Regions from separate parts of the Streptomyces sp. G7(2002) genome, predicted to be linked through region 2. Evidence: riboswitches for the same ligand, from Rfam matches in the RefSeq annotation. Region 2 holds a riboswitch; the other holds the start of a gene.
The links. A riboswitch is a leader RNA that binds a small molecule or an ion and turns the genes downstream of it on or off. The one in region 2 is predicted to bind glycine.
Positions count from the first base shown of each region.

Region 1: another riboswitch for glycine. It lies ahead of gcvP (aminomethyl-transferring glycine dehydrogenase); the one in region 2 lies ahead of gcvT (glycine cleavage system aminomethyltransferase GcvT).

Region 1 covers NZ_CP102609.1:550,246-557,928, forward strand. Annotated here, with positions in the region: gene NUT86_RS02465 (FG-GAP-like repeat-containing protein) at 1-224, opposite strand, end outside; gene NUT86_RS02470 (polyketide cyclase) at 458-934, opposite strand; gene cycA (D-serine/D-alanine/glycine transporter) at 1,147-2,631, opposite strand; glycine riboswitch at 2,907-2,998, opposite strand; glycine riboswitch at 2,999-3,095, opposite strand; glycine riboswitch at 3,459-3,554, shown strand; glycine riboswitch at 3,555-3,652, shown strand; gene gcvP (aminomethyl-transferring glycine dehydrogenase) at 3,705-6,563, shown strand; gene NUT86_RS02485 (glycine cleavage T C-terminal barrel domain-containing protein) at 6,597-6,926, shown strand; gene gcvH (glycine cleavage system protein GcvH) at 6,947-7,321, shown strand; gene glyA (serine hydroxymethyltransferase) at 7,323-7,683, shown strand, end outside.
Region 2 covers NZ_CP102609.1:6,675,032-6,682,714, reverse strand. Annotated here, with positions in the region: gene NUT86_RS28560 (enhanced serine sensitivity protein SseB C-terminal domain-containing protein) at 1-448, opposite strand, end outside; gene NUT86_RS28555 (enhanced serine sensitivity protein SseB) at 522-1,328, opposite strand; gene NUT86_RS28550 (AAA family ATPase) at 1,433-2,158, opposite strand; glycine riboswitch at 2,378-2,473, shown strand; glycine riboswitch at 2,474-2,591, shown strand; gene gcvT (glycine cleavage system aminomethyltransferase GcvT) at 2,625-3,752, shown strand; gene gcvH (glycine cleavage system protein GcvH) at 3,853-4,230, shown strand; gene glyA (serine hydroxymethyltransferase) at 4,360-5,619, shown strand; gene NUT86_RS28530 (APC family permease) at 5,856-7,550, shown strand; gene NUT86_RS28525 (L-serine ammonia-lyase) at 7,655-7,683, shown strand, end outside.

The sequences.
Region 1 (7,683 bases), 6.1 Mb from region 2:
GCTCCCGGGGCACCGGAGACGAGGTCCGCATAGCCGTCGCCGTTGAAGTCGCCCTCGGGGGCCGCGCGGCCCGTCGCCGCGAATGCCTCCTGGGGAGCGAGCGACCAGGCGGTCAGGCCGCCGGCCACCAGGAGCGCGGCGGCCAGCGGAGCCGCGGCGCGGATGCCGCGGGCAGATGCAGCGTTACGGGTCCTGCGGACTTCAAGACGTCTCGGGTGCGTCACGGTGGGCTTCCTTCGGTCGACAGGCCATGTTCACCTCAATGGATGCTCCGGACCCGATGATGGTTGCATGGACCACGCGATAGGTGCGTGCCCGCGGTGCGATCCACCAACTCCCCCCGCCCGCAGACCCGGTGGAGCGGCCCCGCCAGGTGGTGCCGCGGTTCCGGACCGACGTGCGCGATGTCGTCCAGCAGCCTCTGGGGGAGGAAGTCGGCCAGACCTGGTCGACGACATCACCCACCGGAGACGAGCTCGGCCAGATGGTGCAGCGAGTTGGTGAGATGTTCGGGGCCGAACGGCGGGAACTGGAGGTACTCCCGGATGGACTGCGGGACCGCCGACCAGTCGTAGGTGAGCGTGACCTCGGTCTTGGACGGACCGAGCGGCGCAAGGTCGTAACGCCAGATCCAGCCGCCGAACTCCAGGCGACCGTCGTCCTTCTCCTGCCCCGTCAGCCAGCCGATGGCGCGCGGCGGGTCGAGCACCTGGACCTTGTTGGCCACCTGGTAGTCACCGTTGGGATGGTTGGCGTGGTACATGTCCATCCGGAAGATCTGCCCCACCTCGGTCAGCGGCGCCCGGTCGGCAGCTTCCTGAACCCAACCGGTGCCATCGATCGCAGAATGGGTCGTCGGGTCCGCCAGCACCGCGAACACCCTCGCGGCGGGCACGGCGACGGTCAGGGTGGCGCTCACGTTCTCCTGGTCCACGGTGTGCACGCTCCTTGTCATCTCATCTCGGGCCTCCCGCCGGTGCGGAAGGGGGACGTTCCTTACATGCAGACGATGCGTCGAGGCGAAACTCATCGGTCGGGTGGGCGGAACCCGCACCCGTGCGACCAAGCACATCGAAAGCGAGCGCCGTTCCCATCCGCCGGGAACGGCGCTCGCGATCGGTGCCGGTTATGGATCCGGTGGCCGTATCAGTCCTGCTGCGCGTTGTGGAGTTCGGAACGGAAGGCCGCCTCACGGGCAGCATGGCCCGGGCGGCGGCGGAGGCCCGCCCACGCGATGCCGAGGATGACGAACCAGACCGGGGTCACCAGCAAGGCCTGCAGCGTGTCGGGCTCCTGGGTCAGCGCCCAGATGAGGAACGCGAAGAACACGAGCACGACGTAGCACATGACGATGCCGCCGGGCATCTTGAACTTCGACGCCTCGTGCAGGTGCGGACGGCGCTTGCGATAGACGAGGTAGCTGATCAGGATGATCGACCAGACGAAGATGAACAGCACGGCGGACACGGTGGTCACCAGGGTGAACGCCTCGATGATCGAGTCGTCCATGGCGACCATGACCACACCGGCGAGCAGAAACACCCCGGAGAGGAGCAGGGCGTTGGCCGGTACCTTCCTGGAGGTGAGTCTGCCGAAGCGCGCCGGGGCATCGCCCTCGCGGGCCAACCCGTACACCATCCGTGAGGTGGAGTAGATACCCGAGTTCGCGGACGAGGCGGCCGAGGTCAGCACCACGAAGTTGATCGCCGAGGCGGCGATCCCCAGGCCGGCAAGGGTGAACATCACGACGAACGGACTGCGCTCCGCACTGATCTCGCGCCAGGGCGTGACCGAAATGATCACGGTCAGCGCGACGACGTAGAACAGCATCACGCGCACCGGGATCGAGTTGATCGCCTTGGGCAGGTTCCGCTCCGGGTTCTCCGCCTCGGCCGCGGTGGTGCCGACCAGCTCGATGCCGACGAAGGCGAAGGTCGCGATCTGGAATCCCGCGACGAACCCCATGGGGCCGGTGGGGAAGAACCCTCCGTCGCTCCAGAGGTTGGAGAAGCTTGCCGCCGCACCCCCGGGCGCCTGGAAGTGACTGAACACCATGACCAGTCCGACAACGATCAGCGCCACGATCGCGACGATCTTGATCAGTGCGAACCAGAACTCGGTCTCGCCGAACGCCTTCACGGTGGGCAGGTTCAAGGCGATCAAGAGGATGACGGCGGCCAGCGCCGGTATCCACAGCGGTAGGTCGCGCCACCAGTAGGACACATACCCGGAGATCGCGATGACGTCGGCGATGCCGGTGACGATCCAGCAGAACCAGTAGGTCCAGCCGGTGAAGAAGCCGGCCCATGGCCCCAGCAGGTCGGCCGCGAAGTCGGCGAAGGACTTGTAGCGCAGGTTGGAGAGCAGGAGCTCCCCCATCGCCCGCATCACGAAGAAGAGCATCACGCCGATGATCATGTAGACGAAGATCACCGAGGGCCCGGCCAGCGAGATCGTCTTGCCCGAGCCCATGAACAGGCCGGTTCCGATCGCACCGCCGATCGCGATGAGCTGGATGTGCCGGTTGGACAGCTGACGGGAGAGGTGTTGCTCGCCCTCGGGCGGGGGCGTGGATCCGGCCGCCGGTTGGTCCGGCGCGGCCGTCGAGCCGGTGTCACTGCGTTCAGGCATGGGCAAACCTCGCAGATCTCAATACCCGTGCGGGCACGGGACAGGGGGTATCTCGGAGAATGATCACCCGCCCACAGGGGGCGAGCGGCAGGGCGGGCTGCGCGCGCGGGCATGCGGCAGCCGACCGGAACGGCGTCAGAACGGTCCCACATAGTAGATCGAAGATCAGCCCGGGAGCCGCCAGGCAGTGGCGGTCAGGGAAGAGGCGGCGGAACAGCCATCAGGGGCTCCTCGAATGTCGAGCACGGGCAGGAGCCCGTGCGGCCGAGTGAGCCTCCCCCTCTGTCATGAGCCTGAGAGCTTCGCCGCGCTCAGCACGCGGCTTGCACCGTCGGCGAGGCGCCTTTGCGCCTGCTTTCCAGAGTTGCCTGCCCGAGCGGTAGGGGTGCCTGAGAGATTCCGGGGAGGTGTTGCTCCTTCGGCGCCTGGGTCTGGCTGATCCAGTGCTCTCCCGCTCCGGGGTGAACGGCAATGTGCGGTGAGGCTAGGGCCACATCAGCAACCGGTCAAGGGACCGGCCGAACGCTGGACACTACTTCCGAGTAGTACGGCGCTCCCCCGTGGGGCACGGCGTTCGGCACGGCGTTTGTGCAGCTCAAGGCGCACATCCTGGGCCGATCCGTTACCGGCCCGTACACCGGACGGACTCTTGACGGCTGTCTTCCGGTGCCCTTACGTTGCCTCCGGAAAGATCCGACAGCACCTACACAGCTGACGACTCTGCGCGGGAGAGCCCACGTCATGTGACGACGTGGAGCCGAAGGAGCCAATCCTCCCCCGCCCCCCCGGCCTCACGGTCGGGCCCCACAACTTCACATCGCGCTGTTCGAACCGAAGCGGGAGAGCCCTCGTCCACCCTTGGCGAGGCGCCGAAGGAGCAACTCTCCCCAGAATCTCTCAGGCCCAACTACCGCTTCGGCCAGGCGACTCTGGAAAGACAGGACGTCATGTCCTGCGCCCACGGTGCAAACCGCCGGACCCGGTGGTGAAGCTCTCAGGTACCGATGACAGAGCGGGGAGGCCACCCGTCCACGGCGCCGCATGTGCGGTGCCCCCAGAGGGAGCCTCCCACCATGACCTTCACCGAGTCCTCCGCGTCGGGTGAGTTCGCCGCCCGCCACATCGGCGTCGGCGACGCCGACCGCGCCAAGATGCTGGCCGAAGTCGGCTACCCGACGCTCGCCGCCCTCATCGACGCCGCCGTCCCGAGCGGCATCCGCAGCGCTTCCGAACTGAACCTGCCTGCCGCCGCCACCGAGACCGAAGCCCGCGCCGAGCTGCAGGAGCTCGCGAGCAGGAACACCGTGGCCGTCCCGATGAGCGGACTGGGCTACCACGCGACCACCACGCCCGCGGTGATCCGGCGCAATGTGCTGGAAGACCCTTCGTGGTACACCGCCTACACGCCCTACCAGCCGGAGATCAGCCAGGGCCGGCTCGAGGCATTGATCAACTTCCAGACCATGGTCGGAGACCTCACCGGGCTGCCGACCGCCAACGCGTCGCTGCTCGACGAGGCCACGGCGGTGGCTGAGGCCGTCACGGTCATGCGTCGTGTCGCCGGCAGGAGTCGCCACCGCGTCCTGGTCGACCGCGACACCCTGCCGCAGACCCTCGACGTCCTGCGCACGCGTGCCGCCGCGGTCGGCATCGAGATCGTCGAGATCGACGTCGCCGCGCCGCTGCCGGAGGACGACTTCTTCGGGGTGGTGCTGTCCTACCCCGGCTGCTCGGGCGCCGTCCGCGATCTGCGCGAGGTGACCGCCGCGGCGCGAGCGCGCGGGGCGCAGGTCACCGTGACCGCCGATCTGTTGGCGCTCACGCTGCTCGTGCCGCCGGGTGAGTTCGGCGCCGACATCGTCGTGGGATCGTCCCAGCGGTTCGGTGTCCCCCTGTTCTACGGCGGCCCGCACGCCGGCTACATCGCGGTCCGCGAAGGGCTCGAACGGCACCTGCCCGGCCGGCTCGTGGGCGTCTCCGTGGACAACGCCGGCCGGCCGGCGTACCGCCTCGCCCTGCAGACCCGCGAACAGCACATCCGACGCGACAAGGCGACCTCCAACATCTGTACGGCGCAGGTCCTGCTCGCCGTGGTCGCGTCGATGTACGCCGTCTATCACGGCCCCGAGGGGCTGACCGGGATCGCCCGGCGGACGCACCGGCACGCCACACTCCTCGCCACCGGGCTGCGGAACAGCGGGATCACGGTGGTGCACCCCGAGTTCTTCGACACTCTGCTGGTGCGGGTCCCCGGCCGTGCCGAGGAGGTCGTCGCGGCCGCGCACGACAAGGGGTTGCTCCTGCGGCTGGTGGACGGTGACCACGTCGGCATCTCCTGCTCCGAGGCCACCTCGCGGGACCATGTCCGTCTCGTGCTCGACGCCTTCGGCGCGGTGGGGGACGACCTGGACGGCCCGGCGGCCGGCGCTTCGGCGGCGCTTCCGCCGGACCTGCGGCGCACCTCCCCCTTCCTCACCCACCCGGTCTTCCACCGGCACCGGTCGGAGACCGCGATGCTGCGTTATCTGCGCAAGCTCTCCGACCGTGACTTCGCGCTGGACCGCGGGATGATCCCGCTCGGGTCCTGCACGATGAAGCTCAACGCGACCACGGAGATGGAGCCGGTCAGCTGGCCCGGCTTTGCCGACCTGCACCCCTTCGCGCCCCTCACGGACGCTGCCGGGTACCTGGCCCTGGTCGAGCAGCTCGAGACCTGGCTGGCAGAGGTCACCGGGTACGCCAAGGTCTCCATCCAGCCGAACGCGGGATCGCAGGGCGAGCTCGCCGGCCTGCTGGCGATCCGCCGTTACCACGAGAGCAACGGCCAGGCCGGACGCGATGTGTGCCTGATCCCGGCAAGCGCGCACGGCACCAACGCGGCCTCGGCCGCCATGGCCGGGATGCGCGTCGTCGTGGTGGCATCGCGGCCCGATGGCACCGTCGATCTCGGGGACCTCGAGGCGAAGTGCGCGAAGCACTCCGACAACCTGGCCGCGATCATGGTGACCTATCCCTCCACGCACGGCGTCTACGAGGACAGCATCACCCGGCTGTGCGAGCTGGTGCACGAGCACGGCGGACAGGTGTACGTCGACGGCGCCAACCTCAACGCGCTGCTCGGAGTCGCCAAGCCCGGCGAGTTCGGTGGCGACGTGTCACACCTGAATCTGCACAAGACGTTCTGCATCCCGCACGGCGGCGGCGGGCCGGGGGTCGGCCCGGTCGCGGTGGCCGAACACCTCGCGCCGTACCTGCCCACCCACCCGCTGCACCCCGACACCGGGCGCCGCGACGGCATCGGGGCGGTGAGCGCCGCGCCGTTCGGCAGTGCCGGCATCCTGCCGATCCCGTGGGCCTACATCCGGATGATGGGCGCCGAGGGGCTGACCGAGGCAACCCGGACGGCCGTGCTGAGCGCCAACTACGTGGCCCGGCGCCTCGCGTCACACTTCCCCGTCCTGTACGCCGGGGAGTCGGGCCTCGTCGCGCACGAGTGCATCCTCGACGTACGCCCCCTCACCGCCGCCACGGGGGTGACGGTCGATGACATCGCCAAGCGGCTCATCGACTACGGCTTCCACGCGCCGACGATGAGCTTTCCGGTCCCCGGCACGCTGATGGTCGAGCCGACGGAGAGCGAGAGCCTCGCTGAACTGGATCGCTTCTGCGAGGCGATGATCGCGATCCGTGCGGAGATCGACCTGGTGGACAAGGGTGTCTGGGGCCTTGAGGACAGCCCGCTGCGACAGGCACCGCACACCGCCGCCGCGATCGCCGGCGAGTGGACCCGCGCCTACTCGCGCGAGCGGGCCGCATTCCCGGCGGGCGTCACGCCCGACAAGTACTGGCCACCGGTCGGCCGGATCGACCAGGCGCACGGCGACCGCAACCTGGTCTGCTCCTGCCCGCCTCCCGAAGCCTTCGCGTCCTGACCCGGGCCGATCACGGTCCGAAGAGGAACCACCATGCTCAAGAAGACTCCCCTGCACGACCTTCACGCGGAGCTCGGTGCGTCGTTCACCGACTTCGCCGGCTGGTCCATGCCCCTGCGCTACACCTCCGAGCTGGCCGAGCACCACGCGGTACGGACCACCGCCGGAATCTTCGACCTCACCCACAGGGGAGAGATCGAGCTTTCCGGACCCGAGGCGGGACGCGCCCTCGACCACGCCATAGCCATGGCCTATCTGCCGACCGGCCGGAGCGCACCCGGCACCGAGGTGCTCGTCGACATCCGGGGCAGCAAGGAGCCCGCCCAGATCGTCGAGCTGCCCTTCTACCGACGCCGAGCCTGACCCCCACAGGAGAACAGATCATGAGCCTGTCCCCCGACCTGAAGTACACCAGCGACCACGAATGGATCGCGCACGAGGGCGACCTGTCGACCGTCGGTGTCACCGCACACGCCTCCGACGCGCTCGGCGACGTCGTCTACCTCGATCTGCCTGCCGTGGGCACGACGATCAAGGCCGGCGACGCGTGTGGAGAGATCGAGTCGACCAAGTCCGTGAGCGACCTGTTCGCTCCCGCGGACGGCGAAGTCGTCGAGATCAACGAAGCCGCCGTGGCCGACCCCGGTCTGGTCAACTCCGACCCGTTCGGGGCCGGTTGGCTGTTCCGGATGCGGATCGCCGGTACGCCGGACCTGCTGGACGCCGCCGCCTATGCGGCACTCACGGCAGGAGAATGACATGTCCGTACTCGACCGTCGGCTCGCCGACTTCGACCCCGAGGTACACACCGCCGTGCGCGCCGAGCTGGCGCGGCAGCAGAACACGCTGGAGATGATCGCGAGCGAGAACTTCGCACCGGTCGCGGTCATGGAGGCGCAGGGCTCGGTCCTGACGAACAAGTACGCCGAGGGCTACCCGGGCCGCCGCTACTACGGCGGATGTGAGCACGTCGACGTCATCGAGCGGCTCGCCCTCACCCGGATCAAGGCGTTGTTCGGTGCGTCCTTCGCCAATGTGCAGCCGCACTCGGGCGCCCAGGCGAACGCCGCCGCGATGACGGCGCTGCTCCAACCGGGAGACACCATCCTGGGCCTGGACC
Region 2 (7,683 bases):
GCGGGATGTCGATGACCGGTTCCGAGATCCGCAGCGGCCCGGCGGGCAGCCGGTCGAGGCCGCCGGCGATACGGCGCAGGTCCAGCCAGGGGATGCCGACGCCGCCACCGGGAGCATGCGGATTCAGCCACAGGCCCCAGCGGTCGGGGAAGAGCGCGGCGGCGATCTCGGTGCCGGTGACGACCTCGTGGTCGCGGTTCCAGCCGGAGGCGGCGAGCTCGGGCGCCGAGGTCACACACGGCGCATAGCCGAGGCCCTCGACCTCCATGTTTCCGTACTGCGCATCGGGCATACCGGCCCGGCCGTGCCAGAGCAGCATCCAGACCTGGCCCGCGGCGAGCGCGTGCAGCAGTGCCTCATAGGCGTCGTAACGGCCTGGCGAGACCTGCTGCAGCAGCTGCTCCAGCTGTCCGGCCGCCGCCGGCCCCTGATGCGCACCCGCGCTCACGTGGTCCGTCCCTTCTCTCAGCAGGGCACGTGTGGGTGCGCCCGCCTGTCATCCAACCAGCTTAGGGCTTGCCCTACGAGTGGTCCCGAGAGTAGAAGGGGCGCACACGCTCCAGCATCCAGTCGGCGACCGGGTCACCCTGGGCGAGGTCGAGCATGACGAGCTGTACGGGCCAGGGCAGCGGTACTGCGCCGAGCGCACGTCCGAGGGCTGACAGTACCCTCTCGCGCGCGGTGCCGTCCTGCAGCGCCGTGGGATCCGCCGCGACCTGAACACCGACGAACAGTGCGGGCGTGTCGCCCTCGACGCTGGCCAGGGCACGCCGGGCAGTCAGGACAATTCCGGCGCCGGAGAACTCCAGCCCGGCGGAGGCCAGGAAGTCCACCGGCTCGTCCTGCCAGTCCGGTTCGAAGAGCCGCACCCGGCCGCCGCTCGGCAGCCCGTCGAACTCCTGATGTCCGTGATGCCGCTCCCGGCACAGTTCGGCCACCGCGGGCGGCGGCAGCGGGACGCCGACCGTCCCGTCGGGGTTGACCGCGATGCCGATCTGCGGCGGCAGTCCGCGGGCGAACTCCCGGGCCGGGGCCACGGTGAACGACATGTGCGAGCCGACCACCCGCAGGAACTCCTGCTCGGAGCTGTAGACCGGGACATAGGGCGCGCCGTCGAGCTCGACGGTGGGCAGATCGAGGCCGCGGGCGCCGAAGCCCGCGCTCTCCGGGCCGCCGCCGCTGGGCAGCGGCACCCACAGCCAGCTGCGGCCGAGGATCTCGACGATCCGGCCGCCGGCACCCGGGTGCCCGACCGACGCGGACAGCACCTCTTCGAGCTCGTTCGCCGGCCACGCCAGCTGCGGTATCCCCTGCTCCGGAAATGTCATGTGCACCCACCCGTTCCAAACCGCGCCATCTGGCCAAAGACCCTAAACGAGAAGGCGCGCGGTGCGGTGTGCGGGGGCGTGCCCGGCAACACACGGGACAGCCCTCAGTGGAAGCTGACCGTCTCCAGGGCGCTCGCCGCCCGCCGGTCGAGGAGGACGGCCGAGCAGAAGCCCTTCGGCAGCCGGGCCGACTCCGCGGCGCCGACCAGCCGGCCCACCGCCCTGCGGTGCCGTGCGAAGGCGTACCCCGACACCCCGCGGCCCCGTGACTCCTGGCCGGAAAGCGCCACCTCGGGTGCCACATCGAGCAGCACCAGATGCGCCCCGCGGCCGCCGCGCAGCGCCGAGCGCGCGATCCAGCGGCGCACCCACGCCAGCGTCCCGCAGTCGTGCACCACCACGCTGTCGCCGGAGCGCAGCGCACGGCCCAGGGCCAGATAGTGGGCGGCCCGGACCAGCGGGCGGTAGAGGCCGTACGGCAGCCGGTGCAGTCTGCCGCGCTCCCAGCGCTCGCGGACGTCCTGGGAATCGATGCGGTGCACCGCGGCGCCGTGCCCGTCCAGGGGCGGTACGACACGGTGCATGAGGGTGCTCTTGCCGCTGCCCGGCAGCCCGGAGACCACGACCAGGTCACCGGCCGGAAACCGCAGCTCGGCGGCGTCCGGCGGCCGGCCGTCGCTCCGCAGGTCCACGACCTCGGTGCGGCGCCCCGGCCGGATGACGGGCCGCGGCGCACGGCCGGCCCGGGACATGGCGGCGGACGGCGCCGACCGCACGGCGTCCGGGGGCACGACCCCTGAAGTCGCCCCGAATGCCGCTTCGCTGTGCACCGTGATCGCCCTCCCCGTCCGTTCTGGTCCGGTTCGAGTCCGTCCCCTACCCGCAGAGTGTCAAGAAAAGGTAATGCCCATCAAGGCGATTGTCCGATCTGCCCACGTCGTGGGCGGGGCGGCGGTGGGGGCTCCTTTTCCGGCGATCCCGTGCAATGATGTGGCCGCCACGTGCACATCGGAGCTCATCCGTGCACCGCCAACTGCATACCGGCCGCTTGAACCCGTGCGGGAGAGTCCCCGGCCGCCATGGCGGGGCGCCGAAGGAGCAAGTCCTCCCTTGAATCTCTCAGGCCCCTATACCGCGCGGGCGAGGCAGATCTGAAAAGCGAGCCACTGCCCGGCCTACGGGGCGGCTCCACCCAAGGTGCAAACCGGGTCCGTTCGCGGGATCCCGGTGAACCTCTCAGGTTCCGATGACAGATGGGGAGAACGTCTTGTCACCCCTGCCTGGGAGCCCAGAACCATGACTGATGCCCCCCGTCGCACCGCGCTGGATGCCACCCACCGCGCGCTCGGCGCGACCATGACCGACTTCGCCGGCTGGGACATGCCGCTGCGCTACAGCAGCGAGCGCGACGAGCATGTCGCCGTCCGTACCCGCGCCGGCCTCTTCGACCTCTCCCACATGGGCGAGATCACCGTCACCGGCCCGCAGGCCGCCGACCTCCTCGACTACGCGCTGGTCGGCAACATCGGCGGCGTCAAGACGGGCCGCGCCCGCTACACCATGATCTGTGAGGCCGAGGGCGGCATCCTCGACGACCTGATCGTCTACCGCCTCGCCGACCAGGAGTACATGGTCGTCGCCAACGCCTCCAACGCCCAGGTGGTGCTGGACGCGCTGACCGCGCGGGCGGGCGGCTTCGACGCCGCGATCCGCGACGACCGGGACGCCTACGCACTGCTCGCGGTGCAGGGCCCGGAGTCCCCCGCCATCCTCAAGACGCTGACGGACGCCGATCTGGACGGTCTCAAGTACTACGCCGGGCTGCCCGGCACGGTCGCCGGTGTGCAGGCGCTGATCGCCCGTACCGGCTACACCGGTGAGGACGGCTTCGAGCTGTTCGTCCGGCCGGCGGACGCGGTCGCCCTCTGGGAGGCCCTGACCGAGGCGGGCAAGGACGCCGGTCTGGTGCCCTGCGGGCTCTCCTGCCGCGACACCCTGCGCCTGGAGGCGGGCATGCCGCTCTACGGGCATGAGCTCACCACCGCGACCACGCCGTTCGACGCGGGCCTGGGCCGGGTCGTGAAGTTCGAGAAGACCACCAACAACGGGGACTTCGTGGGCCGTGAGGCCCTGACCGCGGCCGCCGAGCGGGCCGAGACCCGGCCGCCGCGCAAGCTGGTCGGTCTGGTCGCCCAGGGCCGCCGGGTGCCGCGTGCCGGATACCCGGTCGTCACGGCCGACGGCACGGTCATCGGCGAGGTCACCTCCGGGGCCCCGTCCCCCACGCTCGGCAAGCCGATCGCCATCGCCTATGTCGACGCGGCCTACGCCACACCGGGCACCGAGGGTGTCTGCGTGGACATCCGTGGAAGCCATGAGCCGTACGAGGTCACCGCTCTGCCGTTCTACAAGCGGCAGAAGTAGCGGTTCCCCCGCGGCAGACACGGCGGCGGCGCGCGCCCGCGCGTCTCACTGCGCAAGACCCCATTCACGATCACACCCTCGCGTACAGGAGAATCGAGCCATGAGCAACCCCCAGCAGCTGCGCTACAGCAAGGAGCACGAGTGGCTGTCGGGCGCCGAGGACGGCGCCTCGACGGTCGGCATCACCGAGCACGCGGCCAACGCGCTCGGCGACGTCGTCTTCGTGCAGCTCCCTGAGGTCGGCTCCACGGTCGCGGCGGGCGAGACCTGCGGCGAGCTGGAGTCGACGAAGTCGGTCAGCGATCTCTACTCGCCCGTCGACGGTGAGATCACCGAGATCAACGAGGATGTCGTCAATGACCCCTCGCTGGTGAACTCCGCCCCGTTCGAGGGTGGTTGGCTGTTCAAGGTGAAGATCAGCGGCGAGCCGGGCGAACTGCTCTCGGCCGACGAGTACGCCGCCTTCATCCAGAGCTGAGCCCCGGCTCTCCCCCGCTTCCGGCCTCGCCCGGACGGGGGACCTCCGACCCGCCACCGCCCGCGGGGAAGCTCCCCCGGATTCCGTCCCGGGGGACCCCCTCGCGCCCCTGACTCCCCAGGAAGACTCATGTCGCTTCTCAACAGCTCCCTCCATGAGCTCGACCCCGACGTCGCCGCCGCCGTCGACGCCGAGCTCCACCGCCAGCAGTCCACCCTCGAAATGATCGCGTCGGAGAACTTCGCCCCCGTCGCCGTCATGGAGGCCCAGGGCTCCGTCCTCACCAACAAGTACGCCGAGGGCTACCCCGGCCGCCGCTACTACGGCGGCTGCGAGCACGTCGACGTCGTCGAGCAGATCGCCATCGACCGCATCAAGGCCCTCTTCGGCGCCGAGGCCGCCAACGTCCAGCCGCACTCGGGCGCGCAGGCCAACGCCGCGGCCATGTTCGCGCTGATCAAGCCGGGCGACACCATCCTGGGTCTCAACCTCGCCCACGGCGGGCACCTGACCCACGGCATGAAGATCAACTTCAGCGGCAAGCTCTACAACGTGGTGCCCTACCACGTCGACGAGAAGACCAACCTCGTCGACATGGAGGAGGTCGAGCGCCTCGCCAAGGAGCACCGCCCCAAGCTGATCGTGGCCGGCTGGTCCGCCTACCCGCGCCAGCTCGACTTCGCCGCCTTCCGCCGCATCGCGGACGAGGTCGGCGCCTACCTCATGGTCGACATGGCGCACTTCGCCGGCCTGGTGGCGGCGGGTCTGCACCCCTCCCCCGTGCCGCACGCCCACGTGGTCACCACCACCACGCACAAGACCCTCGGCGGCCCCCGCGGCGGTGTGATCCTCTCCACCCAGGAGCTCGCCAAGAAGATCAACTCGGCGGTCTTCCCGGGCCAGCAGGGCGGCCCGCTGGAGCACGTCATCGCGGCCAAGGCGGTCTCCTTCAAGGTCGCCGCCTCCGAGGACTTCAAGGAGCGCCAGCAGCGCACCCTGGACGGCGCCCGCATCCTGGCCGAGCGCCTCGTGCAGGACGACGTCAGGCAGCACGGCGTCTCGGTCCTGTCCGGCGGCACCGACGTCCACCTCGTCCTGGTCGACCTGCGCGACTCCGAGCTGGACGGACAGCAGGCCGAGGACCGCCTCCACGAGGTCGGCATCACCGTCAACCGCAACGCCATCCCGAACGACCCCCGCCCGCCGATGGTCACCTCCGGCCTGCGCATCGGCACCCCGGCCCTGGCCACCCGCGGCTTCCAGGCCGAGGACTTCCGCGAGGTCGCCGACATCATCGCCGAGGCCCTCAAGCCCAGCTACGACACCGACGCCCTCAAGGCCCGGGTCACCGCGCTCGCGGACAAGTTCCCGCTCTACCCGTCGCTGTGACGCGTCTCATGCGGTGAGATCCCGGACCGTCCGCGCAGGGCGGTCCGGGAGTGAACGGGCCGTGAGCCCGGGGCCGTTGGCCCCGGGCTCGTGGTCTGCGGGGACCGGTGCGCGCCGGTGCTCCGGCAGCGCAGTGCCATTCCCGTCAATTGGCCGAAATAAGGTGTCGGCGGCACACGTCAACGGCCCTTCGGCAGCGAGGGGCATGCGGCACCAGCAGGACGGACGACACTTCCATGGACATGAGCGCCGGCGGGCGCAAGGGGCTCAGCCTCTTCGCCCTCATCATGATCGGCATAGGTTCGATCTTCGGCTCCGGATGGCTCTTCGGGGCCGGCGCAGCAGCCCAGGTGGCAGGCCCCGCGGCGCTGGTCGCCTGGGTGATCGGTGTCGTCTTCATCGGCATGATCGCGATGTCGTACGCGGAGGTCGGCTCGGCCTACCCGATCCCCGGCGGGATGGCCCGCTACGGGCATCTCTCGCACGGCCCGGTCCTCGGCTTCCTCACCGGCTGGGCGGTGTGGATCGCGACCGCCTCGCTGATCCCGATCGAGTCGATCGCGGCCACCCAGTACATGACGTCCTGGAGCTTCGACTGGGCGAAGGGCCTGGTCGATCCGGCCACCCACCAGCTGACCCTCTCCGGCACGGCGGTGGCGCTGGTCCTGACCCTCGCGCTCTGGCTGACCTGCTTCTGGTCGGTCCAGCTGCTGGCCCGCGCCAACACCGTGCTGACCCTGGTCAAGTTCGCCATCCCGGTGCTGGCGGTGCTCGCCCTGATCGGGTCCGGCTTCCACACCTCCAACTTCACCGCCCACGGCGGCTTCGCCCCGTACGGCTGGCCGGCCGTGCTCACCGCCGTCACCACCTGCGGTGTGGTCTTCGCCTTCAACGGGTTCCAGGCCGTGGTCAACCTCGGCGGCGCCGCCAAGAACCCGGGCCGGGCCATCCCGCTCGCCCTGGTCGGCGCGCTCTCGCTGGGCCTGGTGATCTATCTGGCGCTGCAGGTCGCGTACCTCGGCTCGGTGCCGCCGGAGCTGCTGGAGCGGTCCGGCGGCTGGCAGGGCGTGAACCTCAACTCGCCGTTCGCCGACCTGGCGGGGCTGCTGATGCTGCACTGGGTGGTCACCATGCTGCAGTTCGGCGCGTTCATCTCGCCGGCCGGGTCCAACATCGCCAATGTCGCCTCGGCCGCGTACATGGTCACCAACCTCGCCGAGACCGGGTTCTTCCCCCGGAAGCTGGCGGCCGTGCACCCCCGCTACGGCACCGCCCGCCCCGCGATGTGGCTCAACCTCGGCTTCTCCGTCCTGCTGCTGCTCACCGTCGGCCGCAGCTGGCAGGCGCTGGCCGGTGTGGTGTCGGCGGCCATGGTCATCTCGTATCTGATCGGCCCGGTCGCGGTCGGGGTGCTGCGGCGGACCCGCCCTGACCTGCCCCGTCCCTTCCGGCTGCCGGCCGCCGGGGTGCTGTGCCCGGTCACCTTCGCCTTCGCCGCCTGCGCGCTGTACTGGTCGAAGTGGCCGGAGACCGGCAAGATCACCGTGCTGACGCTGGTGGCCGTTCCGGTCGCGGCGCTGGTGCTGTGGCGCCGGGGCGAGCTCGCACAGGGCGGCGCGGCGTCCGGCAGGGGCGGGCGCGGGGCGAGCCTGCTGCGGCAGTTCGCTCCGGCCTGGTGGATGGTCCTCTTCCTGGTGTGGACGGCCACGGTGTCCGCGCTGGGCGGCCGGGAGTTCGGCGGCCGGGGCCTCCTCCCGGGCGAGCTGGGCACCGCTGTGATCGCGGTCACCGCCCCGCTCTTCTACTTCTGGGCGGTGCGCTCCGGGGTCAGGGCCCACGCACGGGGCCTGACCGGCACCCTCTCCCCCGCCGAAACCACCCCGGCACCCACTGTTACCGCCGACGACGGACGCCCGATGGTTTCCGTCTGAGGGCACCGCGCCGGGTCCGCGTTACGCTCGAAAACCGGCGCAAAATCTCCCCTCACCCCCCCAGCTCCACCGTCCACCACGAGCAGACAAGGGAGTCCGCCCCCGTGGCCATCTCCGTCTTCGACCTCTTCTC